Acidithiobacillus ferrooxidans ATCC 23270: one gene and its partner. The main gene of each other region encodes a partner of the protein of the gene in region 2 in a complex. Links are inferred from orthologs where the notes say so. Each region holds a gene or a part of one and is shown on either strand. Other genes may lie near its edges. The genes, in order: AFE_RS10425 and AFE_RS04405.

What was found.
Region 1: the proteins of AFE_RS04405 (region 2) and AFE_RS10425 are in contact, whole or in part, in a crystal structure (PDB 5UE9), measured with the Lactococcus lactis proteins. The link is inferred for Acidithiobacillus ferrooxidans ATCC 23270 from one-to-one orthologs. Residues at the interface, in WP_023189152.1 of Lactococcus lactis: Leu4, Gln5, Ala47, Ser48, Met49, Leu50, Leu51, Arg52, Arg53, Met95, Leu98, Arg223, Met224, Ala225, Cys226, Ile228, Gly229, Ala230, Cys231, Tyr232, Ala233, Val235, Glu236, His237, Asn243, His244, Ala245, Lys247, Glu250; in WP_025017116.1 of Lactococcus lactis: Gly25, Phe27, Phe29, Glu32, Tyr33, Lys35, Tyr36, Lys48, Phe56, Thr60, Pro61, Arg62, Val63, Ala64, Glu65, Thr66, Ala67, Ser68, Gly69, Met70, Ile74, Gln77, Pro223, Glu251, Phe274, Ala275, Pro277, Phe278.

What each region holds. Positions count from the first base shown.
Region 1 is NC_011761.1:2,015,615-2,030,574, reverse strand. What follows is about bases 11,974-14,960. They hold AFE_RS10425 (quinone-dependent dihydroorotate dehydrogenase), read right to left. Parts: upstream 14,020-14,960; coding sequence 12,928-14,019; downstream 11,974-12,927. Other genes in these bases: AFE_RS10415 (L-threonylcarbamoyladenylate synthase), read right to left, coding at 14,911-14,960; hemF (oxygen-dependent coproporphyrinogen oxidase), read right to left, coding at 14,016-14,906; AFE_RS16535 (hypothetical protein), read right to left, coding at 12,619-12,768; AFE_RS10430 (GNAT family N-acetyltransferase), read right to left, coding at 11,974-12,302. Outside these bases: AFE_RS10485 (MFS transporter), read right to left, coding at 1-1,215; AFE_RS10480 (phosphonate degradation HD-domain oxygenase), read right to left, coding at 1,254-1,853; AFE_RS10475 (energy transducer TonB), read right to left, coding at 1,892-2,620; AFE_RS10470 (bifunctional YncE family protein/alkaline phosphatase family protein), read right to left, coding at 2,695-5,583; AFE_RS10465 (MotA/TolQ/ExbB proton channel family protein), read right to left, coding at 5,617-6,309; AFE_RS10460 (DUF3568 family protein), read left to right, coding at 6,786-7,298; AFE_RS10455 (winged helix-turn-helix transcriptional regulator), read left to right, coding at 7,474-8,235; AFE_RS10450 (MotA/TolQ/ExbB proton channel family protein), read left to right, coding at 8,300-8,983; AFE_RS10445 (ExbD/TolR family protein), read left to right, coding at 8,983-9,384; AFE_RS10440 (TonB family protein), read left to right, coding at 9,406-10,119; AFE_RS10435 (alkaline phosphatase family protein), read left to right, coding at 10,179-11,750; more of AFE_RS10430, read right to left, coding at 11,754-11,973.
Region 2 is NC_011761.1:848,539-863,510, reverse strand. What follows is about bases 8,530-11,528. They hold AFE_RS04405 (FAD/NAD(P)-binding protein), read left to right. Parts: upstream 8,530-9,613; coding sequence 9,614-10,444; downstream 10,445-11,528. Other genes in these bases: AFE_RS16905 (Ni/Fe hydrogenase subunit alpha), read left to right, coding at 11,230-11,528; AFE_RS04400 (NADH-quinone oxidoreductase subunit B family protein), read left to right, coding at 10,449-11,246; AFE_RS04410 (4Fe-4S dicluster domain-containing protein), read left to right, coding at 8,530-9,621. Also shown: AFE_RS04435 (ABC-F family ATPase), read left to right, coding at 1-1,024; AFE_RS04430 (hypothetical protein), read right to left, coding at 1,037-1,321; AFE_RS04425 (phosphomannomutase), read right to left, coding at 1,329-2,783; AFE_RS04420 (DEAD/DEAH box helicase), read left to right, coding at 2,960-6,301; AFE_RS04415 (lytic transglycosylase domain-containing protein), read left to right, coding at 6,462-8,438; more of AFE_RS04410, read left to right, coding at 8,515-8,529; more of AFE_RS16905, read left to right, coding at 11,529-12,528; AFE_RS04390 (hydrogenase maturation protease), read left to right, coding at 12,525-13,043; AFE_RS04385 (hypothetical protein), read left to right, coding at 13,040-13,618; alaS (alanine--tRNA ligase), read right to left, coding at 13,642-14,972.

The DNA of each region.
Region 1 (14,960 bases), 1.2 Mb from region 2 along the record:
CAGCAGAAAAACGGAGGTCGTCGCCGCCACGCGGGAACAGGCCGTCGCCAGGCCATGGGCTGAGGCGCGTAGATCCGTTGGGAAAATCTCTACCGGCAGGAGCCAAGTCGTGGTGGCTGGCCCAAAATTGTTGAAGAACGTGTACCCGAAGATAGTGACAATGAGCAGCCAGATCGGGGGATGCATGTAGAGTGCTACCAGACCCAGGACACCCAGAAAAAACGCATTCAGCGCAAAACCCGCGATTTGCGGAAAAACTCTACCAATCCGACGTGTGCTCAGTGCCAGGGACGCGATACCGCACAAAGCGATGAGATCGAAGAGCACATTCCACACCAAGGCATCCGTGTGAGAGTGGATGCCGAAGCCCTCCAGCAAGATAGGCAGATACACGATCAAACCATAAACACTGATATCCACCATCATCCAAGGTATGACTACCAACAGTGTGCGCCGTAACCATTGCGGAGCAAACAAAGTGGCCCAGGCGCGTATCTGGACGAGTTCTGGAGCCTGCCTTTGAAGGGCTTCACGAAGGCTTTGCGCATCCACTTCCGGCGACATGCTCTGAAGCACCTGAATCGCCTCTTCCGGTCGGTTATGCGCGATATACCAGCGCGGAGTCTCAGGAAGGTTGCGCCGCAACCAGAGTACTGCCAGAGCGGGAAACGCGCCGCTAATAAACATCCAGCGCCAGGCATTCGGACCGGCCTGTAGCAGCACCAACCCAACGACTGCGGAAACCACAGCACCAATCATCCACAAGGTAAATGCCCAAGAGAGTCCTGCTCCTCTCTGCGCTTTGGGCATGAATTCTGCGATGTAGCTCGAACTCAAGGGATAATCCATACCTACACCGACACCCAGAAAGAAGCGGAAAATGATCAGGGAGGACACATCCCAAGCAACACCGGAGAGCAGGGCCGCCATAAAAAATGCTGCCACGTCAATCAGGTAAAGCACTTTGCGGCCCAAAAGATCCGCAATGCGCCCACCCACCAGACCACCAAGTGCCGCGCCTGCCAGCGTTGCCGCGCCCAGCAAGCCGGTAGCCACCGCCGACAGATGCCAGTCAGGTTTCAGCAAAAGCAGGGCGACAGCGATGATGGACAAATCATAACCATCAAGAAAAATGCCCAAACCAGCGGCCAGAACGATTCGGCGGTGTTGTTTGTTGATCTTCAGATCATCGAGTAGCGCATGGATTGTGTGCATTGGGATTTCCTTACTCGCTGAAGGGGCTGCGGTAGTAGCTACAGGACGGGAACGCGGACGCTGCGTATGATATAAGCCATGACATCCTGGAAATCCGGTAGCGGCTTTCCGGGGTCTTTGGCATGGTCGTCCCAGCGGCGCAGGCGAATGGCATCGGCACTGAAGCATGTTTTTTCAAAGGCCGCACACTCTCCCGCGGACATCGCTCCGCCCTGGAGTACCAGGCTTCGTTGAGAAACCAAGGAGAGGGACGCAGGATAGCTCGGTTCGGTCGCGCACAAGTAACGTTTTGCTGCAACGTGCCAGCGAATCGGTTCGGTTACCGATGGTGGAAACCACTGCCCCAACCAGTTGGCCCCGATCTCCTCATGTTGGGCATCGGTGCCACTCTGAAATTTGTCCCGCCCGTTCAGATCGATGAGATGGCCAATATCATGGAGGAATGCGGCGCTTACCAGATGCCCCTCCGCACTCGCCGCAATGGCATTCTGCGCACATAGCAGCGCGTGCCGCGTCTGCGATACTGCTTCGTAACCGTCGTACCATTGCCGGCTGCCGGGGCCGTCGAAAAGGGCGCGGATGTGTTCGGCAACAGCTTTGCGTGCGGCGGCGTCATTTTCAATGGCAGATGCTTCCATGTCAGTCTCCAAAAACCAAAAAGTAACGGAACTTTTCCTCAACTACCGTGGGCGGAGAGATGCACCAACACATCGAACGTCATGGGATGTTGGGGCATTTTCCGGATAAATGGTGGGAAGCTGGTGTCCTCCACGGCCTTCAAGGCGGCGCGATCGATGGCGCCGATTCCACTGCTCCGGGCAACCTGCGCAGAGAGCAGATGCCCTGACGGCGTCAGGCGAAAGGAAATCGTAGCAGTGCCGCTTACATGCATCATCCGGACGGAATCCGGCACGCGGGCATTGGCCTGTACTCGCGTACGCAGCATGGCCGCGTAGGTGTTTATGGCCGACTGGCGCGCTGCCGGACTTGGAGCGGGTGGCGGTGGTGGCGCGGGCGGTGTTACCGGCGGCGTGTATACTGGCGCCTGCGGTACGGCCTTTTTGGCGAGCAGCGGTTGGGGCGGTAGCGGATGATGTACCACCGGATGTGGAATCGGCCTTGGTATAGGTGGTCTGGGCACGGGTTTCGGAACAGGCTTTGGATGCACCACGGGTTTCGGTGGCGGGGGCACCGGTTTGGGCTTGGGTGGTGCCGGTTTCATCATGTGAATCGCCATAATCTTGGGCTTTGGTTTGACCGTCACCGGCTGCGATAGATGGGAATATATCAATCCCCCAATCATCAGTGCCTCTATAATGGCACCGATCATCAGCGCCCGTCCGAAGTGATCCTTCCTGAACTTCGGGGGCTGAACCGGGGAAGAAAGGGAGGTGGCTGCATTCATACGCTCTCAATGTCCTTGCATAGGTCTGGTCGTGGCACGGAATATTTGGTGATTTTTGCGGTTGCATGGTTTGTTCAATGGAGTTTTCCTTCGTTGGCTTCATAGCTGGCGATGGTCGCCCCATGGACTTGGGCATAGTGATGTAGGTAGGCCATAAAATGGTCATAGCTCTTGACCCCCTTGCTGGCGATCCATTCCTGCTTCAACTGCTCCGGACCGCTGACCTTGAGCAGCGAAGTGGGGGTATAGGCGTTCGCCGCACTAACCGGCGCCAGACGCCGCCCGTGGGGATCGGTATGCGCCTTCAACCATTCCGCAGTCAGCATATGACCGGTGGCCCCAGCCTCTCTTCTGAGCAATGTTCGATTGCTGCATTTACCCGGATTGAAAGACACCGGCACCTGAATCGGAAGCACCGCCGGCGTCGGCGCGAAATCCGGATGATCTGTCCAGATACCCGCAATGACCGAGGCATTGGCATCCCACTGGGACATGGGCGGCAGACCCAAGGTTGCTTCAATGGTTTTGACGATATTCACCTGGGAATTCAGATGCGTTTCCAGCACGCCTTTTTTGACCCAGGGGCTGATGACCAGCGCAAAAGTGCGATGACCATTGATATGATCGGCACCGGACTGCGCATCGTCCTCGGTCAGGAAAATCGCCATATGCTTCCATTGCGGCGTCGTGGACAGGTAATGGATGAATTTGGCTGTGGCGTAATCGTTATTGGCTACGTAATAATCTGGCGCGTAATAGCAGGGAGACAAGCCTGCAGTGTGGTCGTCCGGTATCCAGATATAAATGAAATGCGGAAATTTTACGCCCGGATGGGCCTTCAGCCAGTGTTCGGCCAGTCTCACACGAGCCGTATCCAGAATCATCCGATCCCAATAGGGATAACGGACATCCATATGCTGCAGTAGGCCAGAACGAATGACACCATCCCGGCGTCGCGTCACGTTCTCGCCAAAATCCTCGAAACGGATATGATGTTCCAAAAGATCATTGAACAAATAGAGCTTTTCAGGATAGCTGATCCAGGGGTTGGTATGATCTCCCAGCGGCTGATAGATATCATAGGGGTTGTGTGCGCCCTGTGCGGTGGGCTTGAGGGAAGAGCTACCGCCGGGACCGGCGTTCCAGAGCAAACCGCGGTTAGAATAATATTCGGGCCACAAGCGCTGCACCACATCGGAATCCGAAGCGCCATCGGTCCACTGATGACCCTGTGCGGTGACTTCCCCGTCGGCCATGAAATTCCCGAACAGCGCATAATGATGGGCCAGATTATACAAGTTGGGCAATTCTTTCTGATTATACAGATCAAAATGTGGATCCGCCCATTTGCCAGCCGCCGTGTAATCCCCTAAATCTTCATCAAAGGTCTTATTTTCACGCAGGATGAATACAACGTAGTGAATATGCTTGCGCAGATAGGTGGTGGTTTTGACATTTCCCTCGTGACGGGCGCTGCGCTGGGCCGACGTAAAACCATCGTTGTGCAAAGACTTCTCGGTCCAATCGGCCAGATGGGCCGGGATTTCCTGGAGAGCCACCTTTTGGATCACCCCGTGCATCATATTGCCGATATACTGCCACTGTAGATTGGGCCCGGCACCCAGACCCTTGGCACAGCTGATATATAAGGCACCATTCGCCACCGTCAGGCTGGTCGGGTACCAGGCCGTGGGAATCAGGCCCAGACGCTTTCCCGTTCGGATGTCATACACCGCCACATCATTATTACCGGCGTTGGCGATATAGAGCTTGCCATCGGCAACCGCAAGTCCATCCGGATAGCTACCGGGAGGGGCGTCGGGATAGGGGCTGTCGTCCACCACCTGCAGCGGGCGCAAGTTTTGCGTATCGACTTCCACCACCTTGTCGACATTGGCGTCGGCCACAAAGACGTCGGGACTGTCGGGCACCGCAACCATCGCCGTAGGGTGCACACCCGCCGCCACTGTTGACGGGCCGACCGCCGGCCCAGTGGGAATTTCGCCCAGAACCTTCAGGCGTTGCCGGTCCAGCACCACAACGCCGTTGCCTGCCCAGTCGCTGACCACCAACCGCTGCCCGTTATCGGCCAGAGCCACCGCAAAGGGATAGGCACCGACATTGACGTATTCGGTCTTGCCACTGGCGATACTGATACGTGCCAGACTGTTGGCGAGCATCCCCGTCACATAGAGATGCTTATTCTGGGGACCGACGACCACCGAGTCCGGGTAAAAGAGATATTTCTTCTGCTGGTTCCCCTGATACTGATAGGGATATTGATCCTTCGGAAAAGCCTGCCACTGCAAAGGATACCGATGAATCACCTCAACCTTGCCCTGCACACTGCGCAAAGCCACCACCTGATCAGAATCACCTCCTGTAGCGTAGAAGGTTCCATCCGGACCGGCAGTAAGCCCTTGGAAAAAGTCGCTGTGCGAAATGACCGAACTGGGAATGGCTTGGGAATCGCTCTCGGCGGCAAGCGTGGCTTTGGCCTGGGCAATTTTAAGTGCAACGCCTTCTTTTGGAATATACACCACGCCTGCCGCACCCGCATGTTGCGGATTGATCGCGATACCGCTACCATCAGGTGTTGCGTAAGCCATCGGTTGAACGGGTGCCACTTTCGAAAACGCTGCCAGGCGATCTACCCGCCGAAGATTATTCCCGTCATAAAACGTAATGGTTTGAAAAGGTGTTGCACCGTTAGCCAGCACGGCAATACGATTGCCATCTGCTGCTACCATCGTGGGGAAATTCGGGGTGCCGTTGATTGCGCCGACCGGCGTCACTATGCGGCCCGTGGGCAACGTGGCGGTGTAATTTGCTATATTTTGTGAGTCAAGTTGAACCGAACTCAAAACATGCCGATTCAGGGGGTTGGCCAAGGCAGAGGGTAAGTAACACAGCGGTCCTGCAAGGATGACGCAGATCACCGCCTTCGCGATCATATTATTCATTAGTCTTACTCCAAGAAAAGCCGCACTGCTCCATCAGACCGCCCTCGCCACGGCTGACGCCACCTTCGGGGCGACCGCCTGCAAAATATTCTCCCTGTTATCGGGCATCGGGTGACCGTCCATGCTGTTGAGCAATATGGTCTTCACCGAATCCAGTTGCAGCAGGATCTGCCGCACCTGATTATTGAAGGCATTGAAAGCCACCAGGCCGGTCATGGCGACGAACAGGCCGGTGGCGGTGGCGACCAGGGCATCCGCCACCCCGCCCGTCACCGCGGTAGGTGCGTGCCCTGGTGCGGTCAATACGGAGAAAGCGTGAAACATGCCGATGATAGTACCGAAGAGGCCCAGCAGCGGCGCCAGGGTGATGATGGTGTCCAACAGCCACAGACGGCGATCCAGTTGCGGCGCCATGATCAGGATGCTCTCCTCCAGGCGACTGGCGAGAGGATCGCCCAGCACATATCCCGAATGGATCACCGCCGTCTTCAGCAGGGCGGCCTCGGGCAAATCTCCGGCCTCATCCGCAAGTCTCTGCAGGGTTTCCCGATCCAGGCGACCGTGCTGGGCGATCTCTCGAACGAATAGCGAGCCGCGCAGGATGGTGCGGCGCAGATACCAGAACCGGTCGACAATGACGCCAAGGGCGACCACAAGAAGGCCGGCCAGTATATAGAGCACGCCGTCAGAGTAATTGGCGAGGTGGATGAGGTAAGCGGTATTCATCAATCAAGACTCCTGAAATATCAGAAAGAGGCGGCGCCAAAGCGCGGCGCAGAGAACAGAACTGCGCGCCCAGGGCGGCCTTGCAACGGTGCAGGTCACGCTGACCCGAAAGATCGATCCGCTATAGGCGGATAACCGACCCTGCAAGGCTTGGGTAGTCCATGGGTTTCGCTCAAGCACCACCGGCGGGTGTGCCTGGCTTTGTATTACGCTGTTCATGCGGCTATCTCTTACATAAAGTGGAGGCCTTTTGCCTCCTGGAATGGTGCCCATGCTAGCAGCCTCATGTGACAGCAGTGCGTCACGGAGGTGACTTTTTTGTGACAATATGCACGGTTGCCTTCCGCGCTGGCGAACGTGCTGTGGATGTTCATGGGTGAGCTGTGATAGGATTTCAGACAATAGCGAAGGAGCCCGGTTCTGCCGGGTTTTTTGTCACTATTTCTCGGTTTCTTTGACGGAGCTAGGGGGTTGGCATGGCGACGCAACGGCGTTGGGCGTGGTTGGCGGTAGTGGGCGTGGTAGCAGTTCTGCCGCTTGGTGGTTGTGTGGCGCTTCTCGCGGCCGGGGCTGGTGGTGGGGCCGTGGCCTATGTGGAAAATGGCGGGGTCGCCAATTTCTACGCCTACTATCCGACGTCGGTGACGCGGGTCAGTGCAGCGTCGAAGGCGGCGTTCCGAGAAATGGGCATCCACTATAACGGCGAAATCCGCAAGAGTCCGTCCGAGTATCTGATCGAGGGTACCACCATGAACGGCCAGACCGCCAAGGTAACGCTGACTTCCATGGCCACGGATGTTACCAAGGTCAACATCCGTATCGGGACTTTTGGCGACAAGCCACTATCTTTGCGGTTCCAGAAGCTGCTTTCGCAACAGCTGGGCATGGCCGCCAGTCCTCAGGCTCCGACGGGGGCGGTATTGCCTCAGGCCAGCAGTCAGCCAGCGACGCCACAGCAGCCGCAACAGCAAACCATCCCACTTCAGTAATTCACTGATCTTCCATGCCTGGTTGGAGTAGCGGAGACCACTGCGGTCTCCGCAAATCCTGTGTATTGCGGTACATATGTCGCTGGGCTTTTGTCATAAAATTGTCATTTTAGTTTCATGATAATGTCATATTGTGGGTATATCCTGTCATAAGGTCCAGTTTCGGCAGGAAACCATGATGGCCATACCGCAAGGCAGCACAACGAATAACAATGTGGAAATGGATCCGCTTTATCAGGCACGCATTCTGCTGCTGGCAGAGACGGCGCCACCGAGCGGGCTTATATTCCGTCTGCAGGGATCGGGCGCTTTCCTGCGCACGACGAGCACAATGAATGACGCCTTTCAGCTTGTTACAGGATGGCACCCGGCCTTGTTCATTCTGCAGGACTGGTCTGCCCGATTTGCGCCGTGGCTCATGGAATTAAGTGCTTACCCGGCTTGTGCCGGTTTGCCGGTGCTGGCTATCGGGATGGATGGTGATGCAAATGCCATGTCCGCCCTGGATGCCGGCGCGAGCGCGTATGTCTCGACTCCGTATAGCGAGACGTTGTTGCTGGCGCAGGCATCGGCGCTGCTGAAAAAAAACCAGCACTGGAAATGCCTCCCGGTAGAGCAGGGATCGCTGATCCAAGTCAACCCGGGAAGCTGTCGGGTATGGGTGAATGGTGAAGAAATACGTCTGAGCCGACGACTTTTCCGGTTTCTGCACTATTTGGCATTGCACCCGGATCGGACCTTCTCGTCCCGCGAAATTGCCAATGTATTGACCGATGGCCGCAGCCTCATCCAGGAAAATTCGGTGGCGGCTCAGGTGCATCGTTTGCGCAAATGTCTGGAAAAGGCCGGTGCTGCGGAGTGGCTGGAAACGGTACATGGGTTTGGGTATCGCCTGAGTTTGCCGCCGAAAAACGCCATTGATGTAAATTTGTCATAACAGGTTCATAAAACTGTCACATTGATTTGCTATGGTACCGCCTTCGGTTAGAGAGGGAGTCCTTATGAACCTGCAATATCTCATTCACCTCGCCAACTATTCAGATGGCGTTCTCTACGTGCTTGGCGCGCTGTTATTGGTCGAACTGTCCGTTATCGTGGACCGGTTCTGGTTTTTGCGGCGCACCATCCTGCGTGGACTGATCTTTGTGCATGAACTGGGTAGCCATGGTCGCCTGGATCGTGACACACTGAATCAGATGGCTGATGGGGCGAGTGATCTGCCCGAAGCCGCGCTGCTGCGTATGGCTGCCTCCCATCATGGGCAGGTGAAAGGCGAAGGCCTTGCCAGTCGTCTCGAAGAAAGCGTGCTGGTGTTGGCGCCGCAACTGGATCGCCGTCTGTGGTTGCTCGACACTATCATCACCTTGGCGCCGCTGCTGGGTTTGTTCGGCACGATTATCGGTATGTTCCACGCTTTTTCAGTGCTGGCCACTCCGGGACATGCGCCTACGGCGGTCACCGGCGGTGTGGCTGACGCGCTGGTCGCCACGGCAACTGGGCTGTTCATCGCCATGCTCGGTCTGATGGCTTTCAATGCCTTCAACAATCAGGTGCGGCAGATTCTCCTGCAACTGGATTCCGTAAAGACCATGCTGCTCAATCGGATGGACGGTCAACCCATGATCACCCCGGACAACAGTGACAAGCAACGCAGTGAAATGTTGTCCGTGGCGAGGGCCAGCTGATGGAGCGCCGTTACTTCGAGCAGAAGAAGGGCCGGGTGGAGATCATTCCCATGATCGACATCATGCTCTTCCTGCTGGTGTTTTTTATCATGATCACGCTGCAAATGATCCCCGACAAAGGACTGAGCCTGCAGTTGCCCAGGTCCAGCCAGGCGCAGCAGCTTCCGCGCCCGCACTATACCATCAATATCGATAAGGATGGGTCGGTGGATGTGAAGGGTCATCACTATGATCTGGACGACCTGCAGAAAATGCTCGCCGGTGATGGTAACCCTGCCAAGACCCAGATCACCATCGCTGCCGATAAAGGCGTGCCTTTTCAGGATTTCGTTCATGTGATGGATCGCTGCCAGAAGGCAGGAGTGAGCGATATCGGGATTGCCGCGAAAGCGAGTGGTTAGGAAAAACAAGGAAGGTAATCGGTGAATACAATCGTTGGCAGTCCAACCTGGACGCCGCCGCCACTAAATACGAATAAAGAGCATTTTGGCCGGGCATTGTTGGTCGGTGCGGTATTGGAGGCGTTGCTGGTGGGCGGATTGATCTGGGTGGGAAGTAATACGCCACCCCCCAAGCCGGTCATAAAGAAGATTATTGCAATTCACATGGTACGGCCGGTTCCGCCCAAGCCAAAGCCGGTACCGCCGCCGCCAAAGCCGATAGTGCATCCCAAGCCGCTGCCGCGTCCCGTTCCGTTGCCGAAACCAGTGGTGCATCAGGTGCCTGTACCGAAGCCGCTGATAGCCAAAACACCGTTGCCTCTCGCGCCGGTGGCACCGCCCAGGCCGCCGGTGGTCCTGCCGCCACCACCGCCGCCCGCGCCCAGCATGGCCGCACGTCAGGCGGCGTTAGCCGAATACGCAGCCTTGGTGCGGGCCCAGGTCCAGGCGGATGCCCATGTGCCCGAAGCTATCCGCCTGATGCATTTAAGCGGCACTGCGGTCATCACATTCCGGCTTGCGCCTTCGGGTCGATTGCAGTGGGCGAAAATTTCCCGGTCCAGCGGGGCGGGGCCCATCGATAGGGCGGCATTGAAATCAGTGAAAGAAGGACAGTACCCGCCCTTCTCCAAAGATATGCCGAAGCATGCCACCAATTTTACGGTAGAGGTGCATTTGTCAGGACGCGCTTCCTAGTATCCGCCGACTATATGGGCGGATACTTACCAATCGTTAATGGAATCAGGAGTTTTTTCATGGAGCGACAGAATCGCCGGCAGTTTTTGAAGCGGCTGGGGCTGGGGAGTGGTGCAGTTGTCGCTGCTCCGCATCTGCTGGGGGTGGCACGTGCGGCAGGCGTCAGTGGGGAGAGTCTCCTGCGCCAGAAGATCGAGCATGTGGTGGTGATCTTTCAGGAAAATCGCAGTTTCGATCACTACTTCGGTACTTTTCAGCCGAAAAACGGGCAGCAGGTCGTCAACCTGTTGGATGGGCAGGGACAGTTGGATCCGCGTTTCCTCGGTTTACAGAAAAACCCCGCGGGCATCGCTTATGATAATCTTCCGTTACCTGCGGAAATTCCTGGTTTCCAGAATGTGCAGTTGCCGAACCAGCCTTTTCACATGGCACCCTATATTCCGGCCAGGGGCAATGTGCACTGGGATCCTGCGCATCGCTTTTTCCGTATGATGGCGGAAGTGCACAACGGCAAAATGGATCGCTTCGTGGCCCTGGCGGGTAGCAGCAAAACCCTTTTGTCGCGGGATGAATTCAGGAAAATGAGCCCCGAGCAGATCGCCTTCGATCTGGCCCGCCCCAGCGGCCCGGTGCTAGGATATTATACCGGTGAGGATTTGCCCTTCTATCATCAGGTGGCGCACCAGTACACGCTTTTTGACCATTTCTTTCAGGCCATGAGCGGTGGCAGCACCGGTAATGCGCTTTATCTGGCGGCCGCCCGTTCCTGTATCCATCCTCATGCACCCAGGGAGGTCTGTGCGCCCTTCGATCCGAAGGAGGCGGGTCTGGAGCACCGTTTCTTTGATCTGCCCTATGACCACCAAAAAGTGCTGGTCAACGACCTGCCGCCGCTGCAGGGACCAACCAACGCGGATGCCGTGAAAGCGCTGAAGATATCTCCGCCGCCGGAGGCGCAGACCTACGACAATATCGGTGACCGTCTGGATGGCGCCAGAGTATCCTGGGCCTGGTATAACGAAAATTGGAACCGGGTGAAGCCATGGGCGCTCAAGACCGCGTTTGGTCCCGGCGATGGCTCGGCGGTGATCGACACGGGTCAGCTGTATGTGGCCCACCATAATCCCTTCCAGTACTACCCGCGCTGGCCAGAATATGTGAAGAACGGTCACATGCGCGATAGCGAAGACTTTCTCGCCGATGCCCATGCCGGCAAGCTGCCCGGTGTTTCCTTTGTCAGGGCCAGTGCCGCCCATGACGAACACCCGGCTGACTGCGCACCCGCCTATGGTATGGAATGGGTGGAGCAGCTGGTGCGCGCCGCTGCGGATGGTCCGGCCTGGGACAAAACCGCTATCTTCATTACCTATGACGAAGGTGGTGGCTTTTGGGATTCGCTGCCGCCTAAAGTGGTGGACGACTATGGATTTGGCACCCGTATTCCGGCCCTGCTCATCAGCCCCTGGGCGCGGCAAGGGTTGGTGGATCACCACCTCGCCAGTACGGCGAGCATCCTCAAATTCATCGAAACCCGTTTCGGTCTGCAACCCCTCAACCAACGCGACGCCGACGCGTATGACCTGATGGGGGCTTTTGACTGGGATCAGCGGCCCCAAGGTTTTCGCATCTGATGCTTACGCGGCCGGTGCGATGACTTTCTCCAGTGCGAGGAGGTACAACCCGTTGACTCTGGGGATGCCGTAGCGAACGTCATCCGGGAAGGGCAGGGTGGCGCCGGTAAGCCGATAGCCGCGCCGCTGATAATATTCCGCCAGTTCCGGACGTTGTTTGATGATCCACAGGCGCATGCGCGTCGCCTGCCAGGTTTCCCGGGAATATTGCTCCGCCGTACGGAGCAGTGCTTTGGCGATACCCTGATTCTGCCACGCCGGAGTCACGGAAAGCATTCCGCACTCGGCGACCGTCGCTGTGGCAAGTTGTACATGACAGCAGGCGATGATCTCGTCTTCTTTCGTGGCCACCAGGAAACCACTGTCCGGTTTGTCGGAGAGTTTTTCCAGCATCGCCACGTCACAACGCTGGCCGCCCAGCAAATCCGCTTCTGTAGTCCATCCATCTTTGGCAGCATCGCCTCGATATACACTATTGATGAGCGCGCAAAGGGCGATCATTTCTGCTTTTTGCGCCATACGGAAAGAATACAGCGACTTTGAATGTGCCATCTTGATGTCCTTACCTTGTGATCTTGTTGTCATTTGTCATGATTTTGTTGTTGCAATCCTGCGCGGTTGCAGAGGAATTGATGACAAGTTTTATCATGAGTAGGATATTATCATGTGACTTGTATGTGGATAACATATGTAATGCCAACCATGTTCCGTATGGATATGAACAGTTGCGGAGTGTAAAATATGGCGGAAACTTCATTGCCGCGCAGGCGAAGTGCACCGGTTTTTGTCGGTGCCAGCGTGGCGGCCAAGTCCTAAAGTCAGATTGGTCTCTGCAGGTTATCCGGCCGCCTTACGGTCACCGGGTTGCTCAGGGGATCAGGGACGCCCCGGCACTGACCATATCCCCGGTCGCCGATGCGGTATCAGAGACGGCAGCACAGCCCGCCAGTGATCCGAAAATAACGAGGAGGCCTGCGGTGCGCATCATGAAACCGATGATATGGATTTTATGAACCATGGAAAATACTCTTGGATAACGTGAATAACCGGCCCCGATAACTGTTGTTATTCATTGATGTCTCATGAAACTTGTCTTTAACTGTTTAACATGTCCATGGATTTCCAGCAAGCGGAAAATCTCTATAAGATCTATTTGGATGCTGTGGCGGAAGGGGTATCAGGCGGTACTACCCCGCGCATGAGCAAGATCGGGATAACCATCCTTTAACCAAAGCCCCGGCAGTTCTTCCAGAATCTCCCGTACCAGCCCGGGTCCGCGGAAAATCAGGCCGCTGTAGACTTGTACCAGGCTGGCCCCGGCCAGAATTTTGGCATAAGCGTCTGCCGCGCTCAGAATGCCGCCGACGCCAATGATGGGCACCTGTCCCTGGGTCGCACGATAGAGTTGCGCGATGACGGCATTGGATTGCTGCAGCAATGGTGCACCGCTCAGGCCCCCGCTTTCGGAGAGTCCGGGTTGAGAGGCCGGGCGTTCTATGGTGGTATTGGTGGCGATGAAACCATTCACCAGAGGTGCCGTGCCTAAGGCCAGACTACCGATGGCGTTGAGATCATCGTTGTCCAGATCCGGTGCGATCTTGAGGAGCAGAGGCAGGGGCGGGCGCTGATGCTGTAGGGCCAGACGCTGGTTGGCTGCGGCGACGGCCTTGAGCAGTCCCCGTAAGGCTTCTTCACCCTGCAGCAAGCGCAAACCCGGCGTGTTGGGTGAACTGACATTGATGCAGAGATAGTCGCCATAGTGAAAGAGCAACTCCAGCGCGGCGACATAGTCGTCCTGCGCCCGCTCCAGCGGGGTGTCCTTGTTTTTGCCGAGATTGATGCCGATAGGCACCGGATGGCCAGGTAATGCTGCCAGTCTTCGGGCAACCGCCGCAGCCCCTTCACCGGGGAAACCCATGCGGTTGATGACCGCCTGCTGCGCCGGATAACGAAAGACCCGGGGGCGCGGATTACCAGGCTGCGGGCGCGGGGTCACTGTGCCGATTTCGATGAAGCCGAAGCCGAGAGCGGGGAGCGCGGCGGTGGCGCGGGCATCCTTGTCATAGCCGGCGGCGAGGCCGACGGGATTGGCAAAATGCAGGCCCCAAAAGTCCTGCGCCAGACGCGGGTCGTGGGCGGTGTAGCGCCGGGCCACACGGGCGAGGCCACGTGGCATGTGTCCCAGTGCTTCCAGCGCCGCGATACTCAGGGTGTGGGCGCGCTCCGGGTCCAGCGTAAAAAGCAGAGGGCGCAGCAGGCCGTAGCTCATGCCCAATTCCTGGGTGTGAGGAAGTCTTCCTTGAGGCGGGCTTCGGGGCTACCGGCTTCGCCCTGCCAGTCGTAGGCCCAGGCCGCCAGGGGCGGCAGGGACATCAGGATACTTTCGGTGCGCCCGCCGGATTGCAGGCCGAAGAGGGTGCCGCGGTCATAGACGAGGTTGAATTCCACGTAGCGCCCCCGGCGCAGGAGTTGAAATTGGCGCTCGCGTTCACCGTAGGCCAGGTCCCGGCGCCGGGCGACGATGGGCAGATAGCTGTCGAGGAAGCTGTTGGCCATATCCTCCCAGAAGGCCTGCAGGAGACCGGCATCACCATGGAGATCGTCGAAAAAGATACCACCGATACCGCGCATTTCCTGACGGTGCCTGATGGTGAAGTAGTCGTCGCACCAGGTTTTGAAGCGCGGATAAAAGCCTGGGTCGTGACGATCACAGGCGGTTTTGAGAATACCGTGGAAGTGCCGGGCGTCTTCCTCAAAGCCGTAGATCGGCGTCAGGTCGGCGCCGCCACCGAACCACCACACTGGTCCCGCCGAGAAAAATCGGTAGTTCATGTGAACGATGGGGACATAGGGGTTGCGGGAATGCAGTACTAGAGAGATGCCAAGGGCGGTGAAGGTCTGTCCCGCCAGTTCAGGGCGATGTGCGGTAGCTGAGGGGGGAAGCTGGTCGCCATGGACTTTGGAGAAGTTGACCCCGCCTTTTTCCAGCAGAGCGCCGTCGGCAATAACCCGGGTTCGCCCACCGCCACCGCCGGGCCGTTCCCAAAGATCTTCGCGGAATTTCGCCGCGCCGTCTGCTGCTTCCAGGGCGTTGCAGATGCGATCCTGCAAGCCGCGGAGAAAGTTTTCCATTTCATCCAGGGATGGTTGTTGCATGATTTCACTCCCGTAAGACACGACCGCTGCGGGCATCGACAATGCGGCTGGGAT
Region 2 (14,972 bases):
CATCCAGTGGCTGGAAGAACTCATCAGCAACCTCAACAGTACCGTCATCATCATCTCCCATGACCGTCATTTCCTGAATAGCGTCTGTACCCACATGGCGGACCTGGATTATGGCGAGTTACGCATTTATCCCGGTAATTATGATGAATATATGCAGGCTTCAACCCTGGTGCGGGATCAATTGCTCGCCGACAATGACAAGAAAAAGGAGAAGATGGCCGAGTTGCAGGGCTTTGTGAGTCGCTTCTCCGCCAATGCCTCCAAGGCCAAGCAGGCGACTTCCCGCGCCCGTCAGTTGGAGAAAATCCAGCTCGCAGAGGTGAAGCCTTCCAGCCGGCAAAATCCCTATCTGGTCTTCAATCAGGAACGCAAACTCTATCGCAATGCCCTGGATGGGAAGGACCTGAGCAAATCCTTTGGCGATCTGCGCCTGTTTCATAAAATGCGTTTGCATGTCGAGGCCGGCGAACGCATTGCAATTATCGGCTCCAATGGTCTGGGCAAAACTACCTTGTTGCGTTGCCTGATGGGCGAATTGACCACCGATGCCGGCGAAATAAAATGGGCGGAGAATGCGCGTATCGGTTATTTCGCCCAGGATTATGCCCCGGAATTTGCCGAGGATATGACGCTTTTCGACTGGATGTGCCAGTGGCGCGGTGAGCGCGATGATGACCAGGTGATCCGCGGCGTGCTGGGCCGCCTGCTCTTCGGGCAGGACCAGGTCAATCGTTCGGTCAAGGTGCTCTCCGGTGGCGAAAAGGGCCGGATGCTCTTCGGCAAGCTCACCCTGCAGAAACCCAACGTGTTGATTCTCGATGAGCCGACCAACCACCTGGATATGGAATCCATCGAGTCTCTCAATTCGGCCCTGGAGAAATACGACGGAACCTTGCTTTTTGTCAGCCATGACCGAGCGTTTGTGTCTTCCCTGGCCACTCGCATCATCGAATTCACCCCGCGGGGCATCCAGGACTTCAAGGGCACCTATGAGGATTATCTGCGCAGCCAGGGCATGGGGTGAAGATCGGCGGGTTCATTTTTTCCGGTAAAAGGGTTTCCACATACCGATAAACAGCAAAACAATGCCGACCAGAAAAATTTCGCCGATCCATTTCCAGTGAACCGCATTCAGCACGTCTGCCAGACGCAGCAGACTTTGCGCCTGGGCATCGGTGCCGTGGTGGACCGCCAGTTCCGCCACGGCATTGGTTTTGAACACCACGCCCAGATAGCGCAACACCATCAGCAGCAGATCCGCAATAAGCAGTCCGGTGCCGATGTACACCCACCAGATGCGCGGAAAAAAGATGCGCCGCATCCGCCGCTCAGGCCCGCCAGCCATTCATGACCTGTAAGGCCTTCCGCAGCATGGTCTCGGCTTGCTCCGGGCTATCGGCCTCCGTATAGCAGCGCAGTTCCGGCGCATTGCCGGAAGGCCGCAGATGAACGATGCCGCCCGACGTGAGGGTCACCCGGATGCCGTCCGTCAGATCCATGCGCTGCGCGGCACCCGCAATTTCTCCAAAAGCCGTATTGAAAGCCACGAAGTTGGCCGCCTCGTCCTCACCGCGAAAGGTATCCAGGTGGCGCTGGCTCAGCGCCGTTGGAAAGTTCTGCAAACGGTCACTGGCGGTATGACGGGGTGGCAGATCGGCCAGCAAGGCTGCCAGAGGGACGCCACGATTCTGCGCCGCCGCAAGCACCGTCAGCATGGGCAGGATGGCGTCGCGGGTGGGAAGGGGCGCCAGGGTGTGGCCATCACGGGTAAGCGGGCTGCCCAGCAGAAAACCCCCGTTGGCCTCATACCCGCAGACGGGCTTCAATCCCTCCTGCAAGGCGGCCTGCATCGCCTCGATGACATAGGGGGAGCCGATCCGGGTGCGCAGGATTTCCGGAAAAAAGCCGGACAACTCCAGCGCCGTGTTGCTACTTACCGGTGTGACTACCGTATGGGCGCCCAAGGCATGGGCAGTCAGTATCCCCAGCACGTCGCCACGCCACCAGCGGCCCTCATGGTCGGCAATCATGGGACGGTCGGCGTCGCCGTCCGTAGTCAGGAGCGCATCGAGATGGTGCTCAGCCACTGCGCGCTGCGCCAGAACCGTGTCTTCGGGGCGCAGGGCCTCGGTATCCAGGGCCACAAAATCCGCGGAGCGGCCCAGGGGCAGCACCTCCGCACCCAGCGACTCCAGCAGTGTCACCAGCAGATCACGGGCGACGCCGGAGTGCTGGTAGACGCCCAGTCGCCATCCGGCAAGACTGTCCATGCCAAAAAAGTCCCGGTAACGCTGCTGATAGAGCGCCAGCCAGTGCGGGTCAGCAGCGGGCAAAACGGGTGGCTTGCGCAGCGCGCCCGCGTCGTCGAAAAGGGCCGTATCCACCGTCATATCCTGACGCAGGATCCCGGCCTCATCCGCTTTGAGCAGTTCTCCACGAGGCAGGTTGAATTTGATGCCGTTGCGATCAAACGGAATATGACTGCCGGTGACCATCAGGGACGGGACTCCCGCCGTCAATCCCGCAAAAGCCAACGCCGGCGAGGGAAGGTATCCGGCGAAACGAGGCTGCCCGCCCCCCGCGAGGACCGCGGCCCAGGCCGCGGCCAGCATCCGCGGCGTGCTGGGACGCAGGTCGCCGCCCAGTATCACCGCATCCCCGGCGTGAAACTCGCCGATTTCCGCAAGATACCGCAGAAAGGCCTGGGTATGTACATAAACGACCTTATCCGACAGATCCACCACCAGACCCCGCAACCCACTCGTCCCAAAAGCCACCATCATCTGCCCTCTCCGTGTGTGCCGTTCCGCTCATGATAACGGCAAGGCGCTTGCGGCGATACCGGCGGACCACCCCGAACCGCTTCCCCTCCCACCCCACGACTGTGTACCATATGCTGTTTGCACGGCGGCATCGTCCTGGTGCATTTCCCGATATCATCAAACCACCGAGCACACCCATGCCTACCAATAATGACTGGATGAACTGGCACCGCGATGCCAGTGCAATGCCCACGCTGGGGACGTACGGTTACGAAGATATCCGCAAATGGGTGGGCGATCTGGAAATTCGCAAAGCCCAACCTTACCAGAAGTCCATCAGCCATCTGGAGCAGCGTGGCAGCACCGACCTCAGTGCCCTGGTGCAGGGCACGGCACATACGCCATACCGGGTAGACATCCACCTCAGCCAAGGGCATCTGGTAACCCTGTGTACCTGCCCGGTAGGCAGTCGCTGCAAACACGTCACCGCGGTGCTCCTCGCTCTGCTGGCCGGTCGTAGCCACGCTGCGCCGACGCCGGCCCCGGCTTTGCGTCCGCATGTGATGCAATGGCTGAGCGAACTGCGTTCGCATCTGGATCCGCCCAAACCCAAGCCGCCGACTGCCACTCATACCCTGTACTGGCTGCTGGAACTGAACAGCCGACGTCATCAGGGGCCGGTTCTCAGTTGTCGTAAGGCCCGCCTGAACAAAAGCGGAGAATGTACCGGTCTCACCCCCTGGTACAATTTTGAAGGCGCCCAGCGCCGCCCGCCGAGCTTCATCGACGACGCGGACCAGCGTGCTCTGCGCCGTCTGCTGCTGGAAGACCCCTATGCCAGCCAGACGGGCGAATTCGATCTCGGCCCCCGCCACGGTGCCGCAGCTCTCACCATACTCGCCGGTACCGGACGCCTCTTCGCCAATTCGCCAGCCAACCCGTCCCTGCGACTCGGTGATCACCGGCCTGGCACACTGGTCTGGAAGGTCAGCAAGGGCGGGGAACAATATCCGGCACTGGAAACCACGCCACCCGCTACCAGCTTCCTGCCCCTGGATGCGACCTGGTACCTGGATGGGAAGACTGGGGAAATCGGCCCGATCGAGACGGACCTGCCGACCACGGTCCTGCGCGATCTGCTGCAAGCCCCGCCCCTCAATGCGCAAGAAGCCATTCTTTTGCGCGAGATGCTGGAGCAATCGGTGCCCGGTCTCCCCGCGCCCGTGGCCGATCCCGGACAGGGCTTACGGGAAATCGAAGCGCCTCTGCAAGCCCTGCTCTGGTGCGACACTCTGGCCCTCCTCGGTATTCAGGCACACCGCAACTATGCCGGCCAATGGAGTCCTACCTGTCGCTTCGATTATGCGCAGCCCACATTTGTGTATGGTCCCGCACGCATTGCCGTGGACGACGACAGTGCCATCCAGACCCTCAACAATGGTGAGATGGTTCGGATAAAACGCGACAGGACAGCCGAAAAACAGGCACTGCAGGCACTCGGAAAAACAGGTCTGAAAGCTGTCAGTGCCGGCCTTTTCCACAGTCTGTCGCCGCTGCCTCATCCCATCTACGGGCTAGCCAGCGAAGCCGACTGGGACGGGTTCATGTCAACGAGCGTCGAGACCCTCCGCGAGCAGGGTTGGGAGGTGCGCTGGCCCGATGGCTTTCGTCACTACTTCCTACAGGTGGATGAATGGGATATGCAGGTAGATGGTGCCGAGGAGGGGTGGCTGGGTCTCGATGTCGGTATCGTGGTGGACGGCAAGCGGCTGGCGCTGCCCCCCCTGCTCGGCGCCCTCTTCGCCCGCGACCCGCGCTGGCTGAATCCAGGCGGTCTCGGTACCATTCCCGATGGTGAGCATATCCACCTGCACACCCCGGCGGGCGTGCCGATCCAGACCACGGCGGATCGCCTGAAACCTCTGGTCGGAACCCTCATCGATCTGTTCAGCCTGGACGCCGGGGGGCCTTTGCGGATGTCCGCCTTTGACGCGCCCCGCATCGCCCGGCTGGTGGACGGCAACCAGTGGCGTAGTGAAGGGATGGATGCCGTGCGTGCTCTGGCTAGATCTTTGCCTCAAAACGGAGAGATCCCCTCCGTCCCACTGCCCGCAGGTTTTGCCCTCCCCCTGCGCAGCTATCAACAGGATGGGCTTGCCTGGCTGCAATTCCTGCGCGAGCATCATTTGGGCGGCATTCTCGCGGACGATATGGGTCTCGGCAAAACCGCCCAGACCCTCGCCCATCTGCTGCTGGAAAAAGAAAGTGGCCGCCTCACGGATCCCGCCCTGATCATCATGCCCACCTCTCTGATTCACAACTGGCGAGAAGAGGCGGCACGCTTCACTCCCGACCTGCGGGTGCTCTCCCTGCACGGCAAAGAGCGCAGCAGCCGTTTCGCCCAGATACCTGACCATGACCTGATTCTTACCACCTATCCGCTGATCTGGCGGGACGTCGAAACGCTCAGAAATCAGCACTTTCATCTGCTGATTCTCGATGAGGCACAGATGGTCAAGAACGCGCGGGGCCGCGCCGCCGAAGCCATCCGTGAGATTCCTACCCGGCATCGGCTTGCCCTCACCGGCACCCCCCTTGAAAATCATCTCGGCGAACTCTGGGCACAATTCGACTTCTTCCTGCCCGGCTTTCTCGGCGACCAGCGCAGTTTCCAACGGGTCTGGCGCGGCCCCATCGAGCGCCACGGAGATGCTGAGCGTCTGGATTTGTTGGCCCGTCGGGTGCGCCCCTTCATTCTGCGTCGGCGCAAGGAGGATGTCGCCAAGGAACTCCCCGAGAAGACCATCATTATCCGCCCCATGGATATCGAAGGGGCGCAGCGCGATCTTTATGAAACGGTACGCAGCGCCATGGATGAACGGATCCGCCAGGAAATCGCCGCCAAGGGTTTTCAGCGCAGCCAGATCGTCATCCTGGACGCGATGCTCAAACTCCGCCAAGTCTGCTGTGACCCGCGCCTGCTCAAGAGTGAAAAGGCGCGAAAGGTACAGGACAGCGCCAAACTCGCCCTGCTCATGGAGATGATTCCGGAGTTGCTGGCGGAAGGTCGCCAGATTCTGCTGTTTTCGCAATTCACCGAGATGCTCGCCCTGATCAGTGCACGCCTCGACAAGATGCATATCCCTTACGTGCTGCTCACTGGCAGCACCCAGGATCGCAAGACGCCCATCGACCGCTTTCAGCGCGGTGAAGTGCCACTCTTCCTGATCAGCCTCAAGGCGGGCGGCGTCGGCCTCAACCTCACGGCGGCAGACACCGTGATTCACTATGACCCGTGGTGGAACCCCGCCGCCGAAAATCAGGCCACTGATCGCGCCCACCGCATCGGCCAGAAACGTCAGGTTTTTGTTTACAAGCTGATTGTTGCCGGGAGCATTGAAGAAAAAATCCTGGCCCTGCAGGAGAAAAAGGCCATTCTCGCCGCAGGTGTGCTGGAGAAAACGCAAAAAGAAAAGCTCCGTTTCGGCCCCGACGACCTGGCCTCCCTGCTCGCGCCGCTACCGGAAGTCTTGCGCTGACGCAGGAGCCGCAGTGCTTCCTGAACGGCACACTTGGTGGCATGATGTTCTTCAGCAATCTCCGGGGGGTCAAGGCGTATGCAGGCAGCACAGACAGCGGACCGATGGCACCATTTCATCGTCGGGGGTGCCCTGCGCCGTTCATCAGGCAGCAGCGCCGATGGCCGCCTTTAAGGCAATCTTGAGAGTACGCTCCTCCCGTCCCGCGGCGGTGCTGGTGTCGCTGGTGCTGTGGATGGGTTGTGGAACATCCGTAGCGACGGCCGGCATCCTCAGTGCCGCTCAGGAACAACTTTTGAACTCGGCAGCAACCGCTTTCGCTCAGGGTGATTATCGCCCCGCCGCCGATGCACTGCCTGAATTGGAAAACACCTACATGGGACCATGGGTAGGGTACTGGTCTCTGCAACCCCGCCTCAACATCATGACCCAGCGCCAATACCAGCGCTATACCCTGCACTATCCGGGCGGAGTGGCGCATCATCTGCTGCGCCGGCAATGGCTGCTGGAACTCGCGCGCCGCAAGGACTGGCCGGACTTCACCCAAGTGTATCAGGATGGCAGCCCTCCTGATTTGATCTCCTTACGCTGCGATGCGGCGCGCGACCCACTGCTGCGCACCAGTCTGGTAGTTGCCCCCTTTTTCCTCTGGAGCAGTGCTCCGGCGAACGATCAGGCCTGCAACGCCATGGCGCGCGTCTATCTGGCACAGGGGCAAATCAAGACGTCCGAGCTGTGGCATCGCCTGCAGCAAATGTACGAGGCCTCGGCCTTCAGCGCCGCGCTGCGCTTTGCCCCGTTTTTGCCTCCGCCGCAATCCGGCCAGCTTGCGCAGACGGTAACGGCACCGGCCACATGGATCTCTCAGCAGATTCAGCAATACGGCACCGGCAACTGGCCAGCCGGTCAGGCCCATTTGCTGGTGCTCGCCCTCCTGCGCCTCGCTGCCATCCATCCTGCAGACGCCGCACGATTTGTGCAAACCCTGGATGCCCTGGATGCTGCCGATAAATCTCTGCTGCTGTACAACGCTGCCTACCATGCCACGCTATCCTTTTGTTCCGAATCCGGACACTGGTATGCCCAGGCCTACGCGGCCGATCCGCAGTTCCACCCACGGCCCCGACTGCTGGCCTGGATGGTCCGTACAGCATTGCGCGACGGTGACTGGAACATGGTGGAGCTGGCCACCCGGCAGATGGGTGCCGTTCAACGGCAGCAGCGGCAATGGCAATTCTGGTCCGCGATCGCACAACTCCAGCTTGGGCAGACGCAGGCCGCCTATACCGCGCTCGCGGCTCTGGAATCTCCGTGGACTTATTACGGGCAACTGGCCATGGCGACGCTGAACAGACCACTGATCCTGAAGTCCGGCGACCCGCCCGCACCCATCGAAGTGAGTGCCACTCCCGTGAATAATGCTCCCGGGCGGACCGCGATCACACTTTATCATCTCGGACTCTATTTCGACGCCCTTGCCGAATGGGACCAGTTTTTGAAGGGGTTGAACGGCCCAGCGGAAATCGAGGCCGCAGCCCGGACGGCCTTTCAGCATGAGGCGTGGCTGCTGGGCATCCATGCCAGCAGCCTGATTCGCGGTGGGAAAGACTGGCGACAAGGCTACGTGCTTCCCTATGCGCAGGAAATCAGTGCCGCCGCAGCCCAAACCGGCTTGCGACGCGCCTTTCTTGCCGGCCTGATCCGGCAGGAATCTGGTTTTGCGTTCGGCATCCAGTCCGACGTCGGCGCGCAAGGCCTGATGCAGGTGATGCCCGCCACCGCCCGGTGGCTGCAAACCCATGTCGCCGGCGCCGCCACCGCCGATCTGCACAGCGTCGACGGCAACCTGACCCTGGGTTCGCACTATCTGAGTCTTCAGCAACAGCATTTTGGTGGCTCCGAGCTGCTGGCTGCGGCGGCCTACAACGCCGGGCCCGGCGCACCGCAACGCTGGCTGGGTCGTTGGACACCGCCGCCAGGCCCATGGGCGGGTCCGATTTTCACCGCGAATATCCCCTTTCGGCAAACCCGCCACTATGTGCAGAGCGTGCTGACCAACACGGTTGTCTACGCCGCCATTCTCGACCGCAAGCCGCAAACCATATGGCCCGAGTGGCGCCTCGGCACCAACCCGTAATCTGCTTGGCAGTTCATGCGACGCACTCCGTCTATACTATGTTGTTATCCACAGGCGTCAGGGACTCTGCATCACCATGACCGCACCCGGTTTTCTTCCTCGCCCCTGCTTACAGCATCTGCTGACTGCCTTGACTGCGGCAGGCTACTGCTGTCTGGGTCCCAAGGTGCGGGATGGCGCCATTGTCTACGAAGAGTTGGGCAGCGCCGACGATCTGCCGCGGGGGGTCCACGATCATCAGCAGCCGGGCGCGTATCGGCTCCACCGCGACGAGAGCCCGCGCTGTTTCTCTTGGGCCAACGGTCCCCAGGCCCTCAAGCCGCTGCTCTTCGCCCCCCGGGAGGCCCTCTGGACCAGCGCTGCGGGGAGTGACGGGGGCATCACCTTTCACCCCGAGATACCGGAAGCCCCGCCCACCGCCGTCATCGGGGTGCGCGCCTGCGATCTGGCGGCCCTGCGTCTGCAAGACCAGCACTTCCTGGAAGGGCCTTTCCCGGATCCCCATTATGGCGCCCGGCGCAGAAACCTTTTTTTGGTGGCGGTGCATTGCACCCAACCTGCGGCCACCTGTTTCTGCGCCTCTACCGGCGACGGGCCGCGGGCCGCGTCGGGTTTCGACCTGGCCCTGGCGGAACTGGACGAGGGGTTCATGGTGACGGTGGGGAGTCCCAAGGGCGAGGCACTGCTTGGGCAACTACCCATCGAAGCCTTGGATCCCGCCCAGCAGGCCGCCGCCGACGGGGAGATCGTTGCTGCCGCCCAGGCGCAGCAACGCGCCCTGCCGTCCCGCAACCTGCGTGATGGCCTCTTTGCCAACCTTCACCACCCCCATTGGGACGATGTGGCCCAGCGCTGCCTGTCCTGCACCAACTGCAGCTCCGTCTGCCCCACCTGTTTCTGCCACGCCGAGATGGAGGAACCCGCCCTGAACGGCCTGAACAGTACCCATTACCGGCAATGGGACTCCTGTTTCACCGAAGGCCACAGCGCTATCCACGGCATCGTCATCCGCGCTGACACCCGCCAGCGCTATCGCCAATGGCTGACCCACAAGCTCGGGAGCTGGCACGACCAGTACGGCCGCTCCGGGTGCGTGGGCTGCGGACGCTGCATCGCGTGGTGCCCGGCTGGCATCGATATCACCGCGGAAGCGGCGGCCGTCTGTGGAGGGAATCATGTCTGATCCTTACCTTCCCCACGAGGTCGAGGTCCTGGAGCGCGTTCAGGAATCCCCCACCATCTTCACCCTGCGCCTCGCCTTCACCGAGCCGGAAATGCAGGCCCGCTATCGCTTTCAGCCGGGCCAGTTCAACATGATTTATCTTTATGGGGTGGGCGAGGTGCCCATTTCCATCGTCTCCGACCCAGAAGATGAGCACCTCATCGATCATACCATCCGTGCCGTGGGCCGGGTCACCCAGGGGCTGGCGCGCCTGGGGAAGGGCGCCCGCCTGGGCCTGCGCGGACCTTACGGCCGGGGCTGGCCTCTGAAACTGGCCGAAGGCAGGGACATCGTGCTCCTCACCGGGGGGCTGGGCTGCGCGCCGGTGGTTTCGGTCATCCACTACATCCTGCGGCGGCGGGAACGCTTCGGGCGGCTCACCATCCTGCAAGGGGTCAAGCATACCGACGACCTCATCTGGCGCGCCCAGTATGAAGCCTGGAGTCGGCTGCCCGATGTGCAGGTGGGGCTGGCGGCGGACGTGGGCAGCCCCGGCTGGTTCGGACAGGTGGGGCCGGTAACGGTCCTCTTCGACCGCGTGCAGTTCGATCCCGGTGCGCTGATGATGATGTGCGGCCCCGAGCCCATGATGCGGGCGGCCGTGCAGGAGCTGCTGCGGCGCGGCGTGGCGGAGGAGGATTTGTGGCTCGGCATGGAGCGCAGCATGCACTGCGCCATCGGTCATTGCGGCCATTGTCAGATGGGGGGGCACTTCGTCTGCCGGGATGGCCCGGTCTTCCCCTACCCGGAGATCCAGGCCCTGCTGGGCGAGCGAGGATTTTGACGTCATGGCCGCTGCCAAACCACGCCTTGCGGTGCACAAGTTCAGTTCTTGCGACGGTTGTCAATTGGCCTTCCTGAATCTGGGGGAAGACCTGCTGCGGCTTGCCGAGCTGGTGGAGATCGTTCACTTCGCCGAGGCCGGCCCCGTGGACCCGGATGCCGTCGTGGACATCGCCTTCGTGGAGGGGAGTGTCTCCACGCCCGAAGACGAGGAGCGCATCCAGAAAATCCGTAAAAACAGCCGCCACCTTATCAGCATCGGCGCCTGTGCCACCGCTGGCGGCCTCCAGGCCTTGCGCAACTTGGCCGACGGCCCCGGCTGGATTGCGGAGATCTACGCCCAGCCCGAACACATCCATAGCCTGGCCACCTCCACCCCCATCGCCGCCCATGTCCCGGTGGATCTGGAACTGTGGGGCTGTCCGGTGAACGGGCGCCAGGTCCTGGGGGCGGTGCGCGCCCTCCTCTTCGAGGTCGTGCCAGCGCTCGAAAAGGACAAGGTGTGCCTGGAGTGTAAACGCCATCAAGCGGTCTGCGTACTGGTGGCCAAGGGACTGCCATGCATGGGCCCGGTGACGCTCACCGGCTGCGGGGCGCTGTGCCCCCGTTTCGGACGCGATTGCTACGCCTGCTATGGGCCGGCGGAAAATCCCAACGCCACGGCATTGGGGCGACGGTTGGAGGGACTCGGCCTGGTGCCGGAGGCCGTCGCGCGGCGATTCCTCTTCATCAACAGCGGCGCCCCGGCCTTTGCCGAGGCTGGCCGCCATTGGCGGGAGCAGGTCCATGACCCAAAGCCGTGAGATCAGCCTTTGCGTGCCGGTCCTGGCGCGGGTGGAGGGGGAAGGCGCCCTGGATCTGGAAGTGCATGACGGGCGCATTCAAACCCTGCGCCTGCGCATTTTCGAGCCGCCTCGACTCTTCGAGAAGTTCCTGGAAGGCCGGGAATACCAGGAGATCCCGGACATGGTGGCACGCATCTGCGGCATCTGCCCGGTGGCCTATCAGATGAGCGCCGTGCATGCCATCGAGGGTATCTTCGGCCAGGCACCCGGTCCCTGGGTGCGGGCCATGCGCCGCGTGTTCTACTGCGGCGAGTGGATACAGAGCCACAGCCTGCACATCCATCTGCTGGCAGCGCCCGATTTCCTGGGTTACAGCAGCGCCTCCGAGATGGCGCGCGCGCATCCCGACATCGTGCGCCGGGGGCTCGCCCTCCAGGCATTGGGCAATGAGATCATCCGCTTTTTCGGCGGTCGCTCGGTGCATCCCGTGGGTGCCCGGGTGGGGGGCTTTCACCGTGCGCCCAGCCGGGCGGAGGCGGCGGTACTCCGGGAGCAGGTGCGGGCTGCCCTGCCGGGGGCCGAAGCCCTGGTGGCCTGGACCGCCGCGCTGAACCTGCCCGACGACCCTCAGGACTTTGTCAGTGTCGCCCTGCGCCACCCGGATGAGTACCCCATGAACGAGGGGCGCATCGTCTCCAGTGACGGCCTGGACATTCCCATCGCCGACTACGAAAGCCATTTCCGGGAGCATCAGGAACCCCACTCCACCGCCCTCTATGCGGCGCTGGACGGACGCCCCTACCTGGTGGGTCCCCTTGCGCGGCTCAACCTCAATCTGGATCGCCTGCATATGCCCGTCCGGGAGGCCCTGGGGCGTACCGGCATCGCTTTTCCCAGCCGCAACATGTTCCACAGCATTGTCGCGCGGGCGGCAGAGATCCATTATGCCCTTCTGGAGACCAGCCGCCTGCTGGAAGATTACACCGAGCCAGAGGCACCCTTCGTCCCCGCCGTACCGCGCGTCGGCATCGGTTACGGGTGCACGGAGGCCCCCCGCGGCCTACTCTGGCACCGCTACGATCTGGATGCCGCAGGTCAGGTGCTGCACGCCCGCATCGTCCCGCCCACCAGCCAGAATCAGGCGCGTATGGAGGCGGACCTGCGTCACTCCCTGGAGACCCTGGGTCTGGACCGGGACGGCGAGACCCTGCGCCAGCAAGCCGAAATGGTGATCCGCAACTACGATCCCTGCATCTCTTGCGCCACCCATTTCCTGAAGGTTCGGCTGGAACGGCGGTGAACCCGGTCCGCATCCTTGGCATCGGTTCGCCCGTCGCGGGCGACGATCTGGGTTGGCGGCTCGCGGAGGCCCTGGAACAGGCGGGTCTGCCCAGGTATTTCCCCGCGGGAATGGTCCACGTCACGCTCTGCGATCGCCCCGGCAGCCTCCTGCTCCCGGCCATGCGCGGCGCGCGTCTGGCCATTCTCCTGGATGCCATGCGTAGCGGCGCGCTGCCCGGCACAGTGCGGCGCCTGGATATGCTGGAACTGGACGACGGCACTGGGCTGCTGTCGAGCCATGGCTTCGGTGTGGCCGAGGCCCTGGCCCTGGGCCGCGCCCTGGAGGATCTGCCGCCCCGGGTGCTTATTTACGGGATCGAGACGGGCCGGGCACCTCCCCCTCCGCCACTCAGCGACCTGGTGGCCATTCTTTGGCCGGCGATCATCGACGATATCCGGGTGTGCATGAAGGAACCCGGGGTGGTACCTTTAGCGATGGAGTCCAAACAAAAGTCTGGAGGAGCATCCTTATGAACGGGAAACAGCGTCACATCGCCTGGTTGGTATCCGGCGCCGTCCTGTGCGCCGGAACGGCAGTCACCGGGGCCAGCGCATCCCCCGTAGACATACAGTTGAATGTCGGGGCACCACCCATCTATGCGGCACCGGGCTATCCGCCGATGGCGATCGCCACGCCACCCCTGATGATCTGGTTGAGCAACCTCGGAGTTTACGCCGCCTATGGCGTGCCTCAGCCCATTTTCTATCTGGGCTCAAGCTACTATTACTATTACGGTAACCGCTGGTGGGCCGGGCCGGGCTATCGCGGACCATGGCGCCCCATCGCCGCGCCGCCACCCGCGCTCCGTCACTGGAATTACCGCGACTGGCAAAACGTCCAGCGCGATGCCCGGCGCCATTATCGCGACCCACAGTGGCGCCATTTCCGTCCGGCGGAACGTCCGCAACCACAGTATCGTGGACCGGAGCAGCGGGGCCCCGGCGCCTTTCGGGGGCCGGAAGGCCACGGACCTGCGCAGCGACCGGAGGATCGTGGTGGACCTGGTCGGGGACATGACGGCCATGACCAAGGCCACGGTCCTCACTGACAAGGATCGTGGCAGGGTCGAAACTAGCCGAGTTTGCCTTTGACCCAGTCGCGGGCGGCGGCGAGGGCGGCATCCAAGGCCGCCGGATTGCCGGCCCCGGCCTGCGCCAGTTCCGGACGCCCACCCCCCTTGCCGCCCAACGGTTGTGCCACGGTGTTCACCAGTTCTCCGGCGTGAACCCGTCCAGTCAATCCTTTACCGACTCCGGCAATCAACGCCACTTTCTCCCTTTCCACGCCCGCAAGGACGATGACGCCGTCAGGTAACTGACTGCGCAGGCGATCCAGGGCATCGCGCAAGGCTTTGCCATCCATCCCCTCCAGGCGCCTGATCAATACCGGTACTCCGCCCACATCCTCGGCCTCTGCGGCAAGATCGGCACCCGCTCTGGCGGCTTCATCCCGCTTGACCTTTTCCAGCTCTTTTTCTAACTGGCGCAGGCGTTCCAGGGTTTGCGCCAGACGTTGGTCCAGTTCTGCAGGGGCAACTTTCAACAGTCCGGCCGCCGCTTGCAGGCGTTCTTCATCACGCTGAATAGCCTCCAGCGCCACCGCGCCGGTGACTGCTTCGATACGCCGGATACCCGCTGCCACGCCGCTTTCGCTGAGGATCTTGAAAACACCTATATCGCCCAGCGCCTCCACATGGGTGCCGCCACAGAGTTCCATGGAGAAGTCACCCATGCGCACCACCCGCACCTCGTCTCCGTACTTCTCGCCGAAGAGCGCCATGGCACCCAGGGCCTGTGCCTCGGCGACAGGCAGGATCCGGGTTTCGGCGCCGACATTATTACGGATAGCGGCGTTGACCACGCGCTCGATTTCCCGCAACTGTGCGGCCGTCACCGGCTCCGGCTGACTGAAGTCGAAACGCAGCCGCTCCGGGTTGACCAGCGAACCCTTCTGCTGCACATGACTGCCGAGAATGTTGCGCAAGGCGGCATGGAGCAGGTGGGTCGCGGAGTGATGTGCGGCCGTCGCCCGTCTGGCCACTTCGTCGATGCTGGCAACCACCATATCGCCGACCCGCAGGCGCCCGGATTCCATGCGCCCCAAATGCACATGCAGGTGACCCATGGGCTTTTGGGTGTCCGTCACGGCAAACAGGGCATCATCCGACTGGAGCTCGCCACGGTCTCCCGCCTGCCCGCCGGACTCCCCGTAAAAGGGCGTCCGATCGAGAATAACCACTCCCATGTCCCCCGCTTCGAGGAAGGCCACCTCTTCACCATCGCGGATCAGCGCCACCACCTTCCCCTCATCGGCACAGGTCGAATAGCCGGTGAACTCGGTAACCGGCAGCCGCATGGCCAGATCGTGGTACACCCGCTCGGTCTTGACCTCACCGCTGCCCG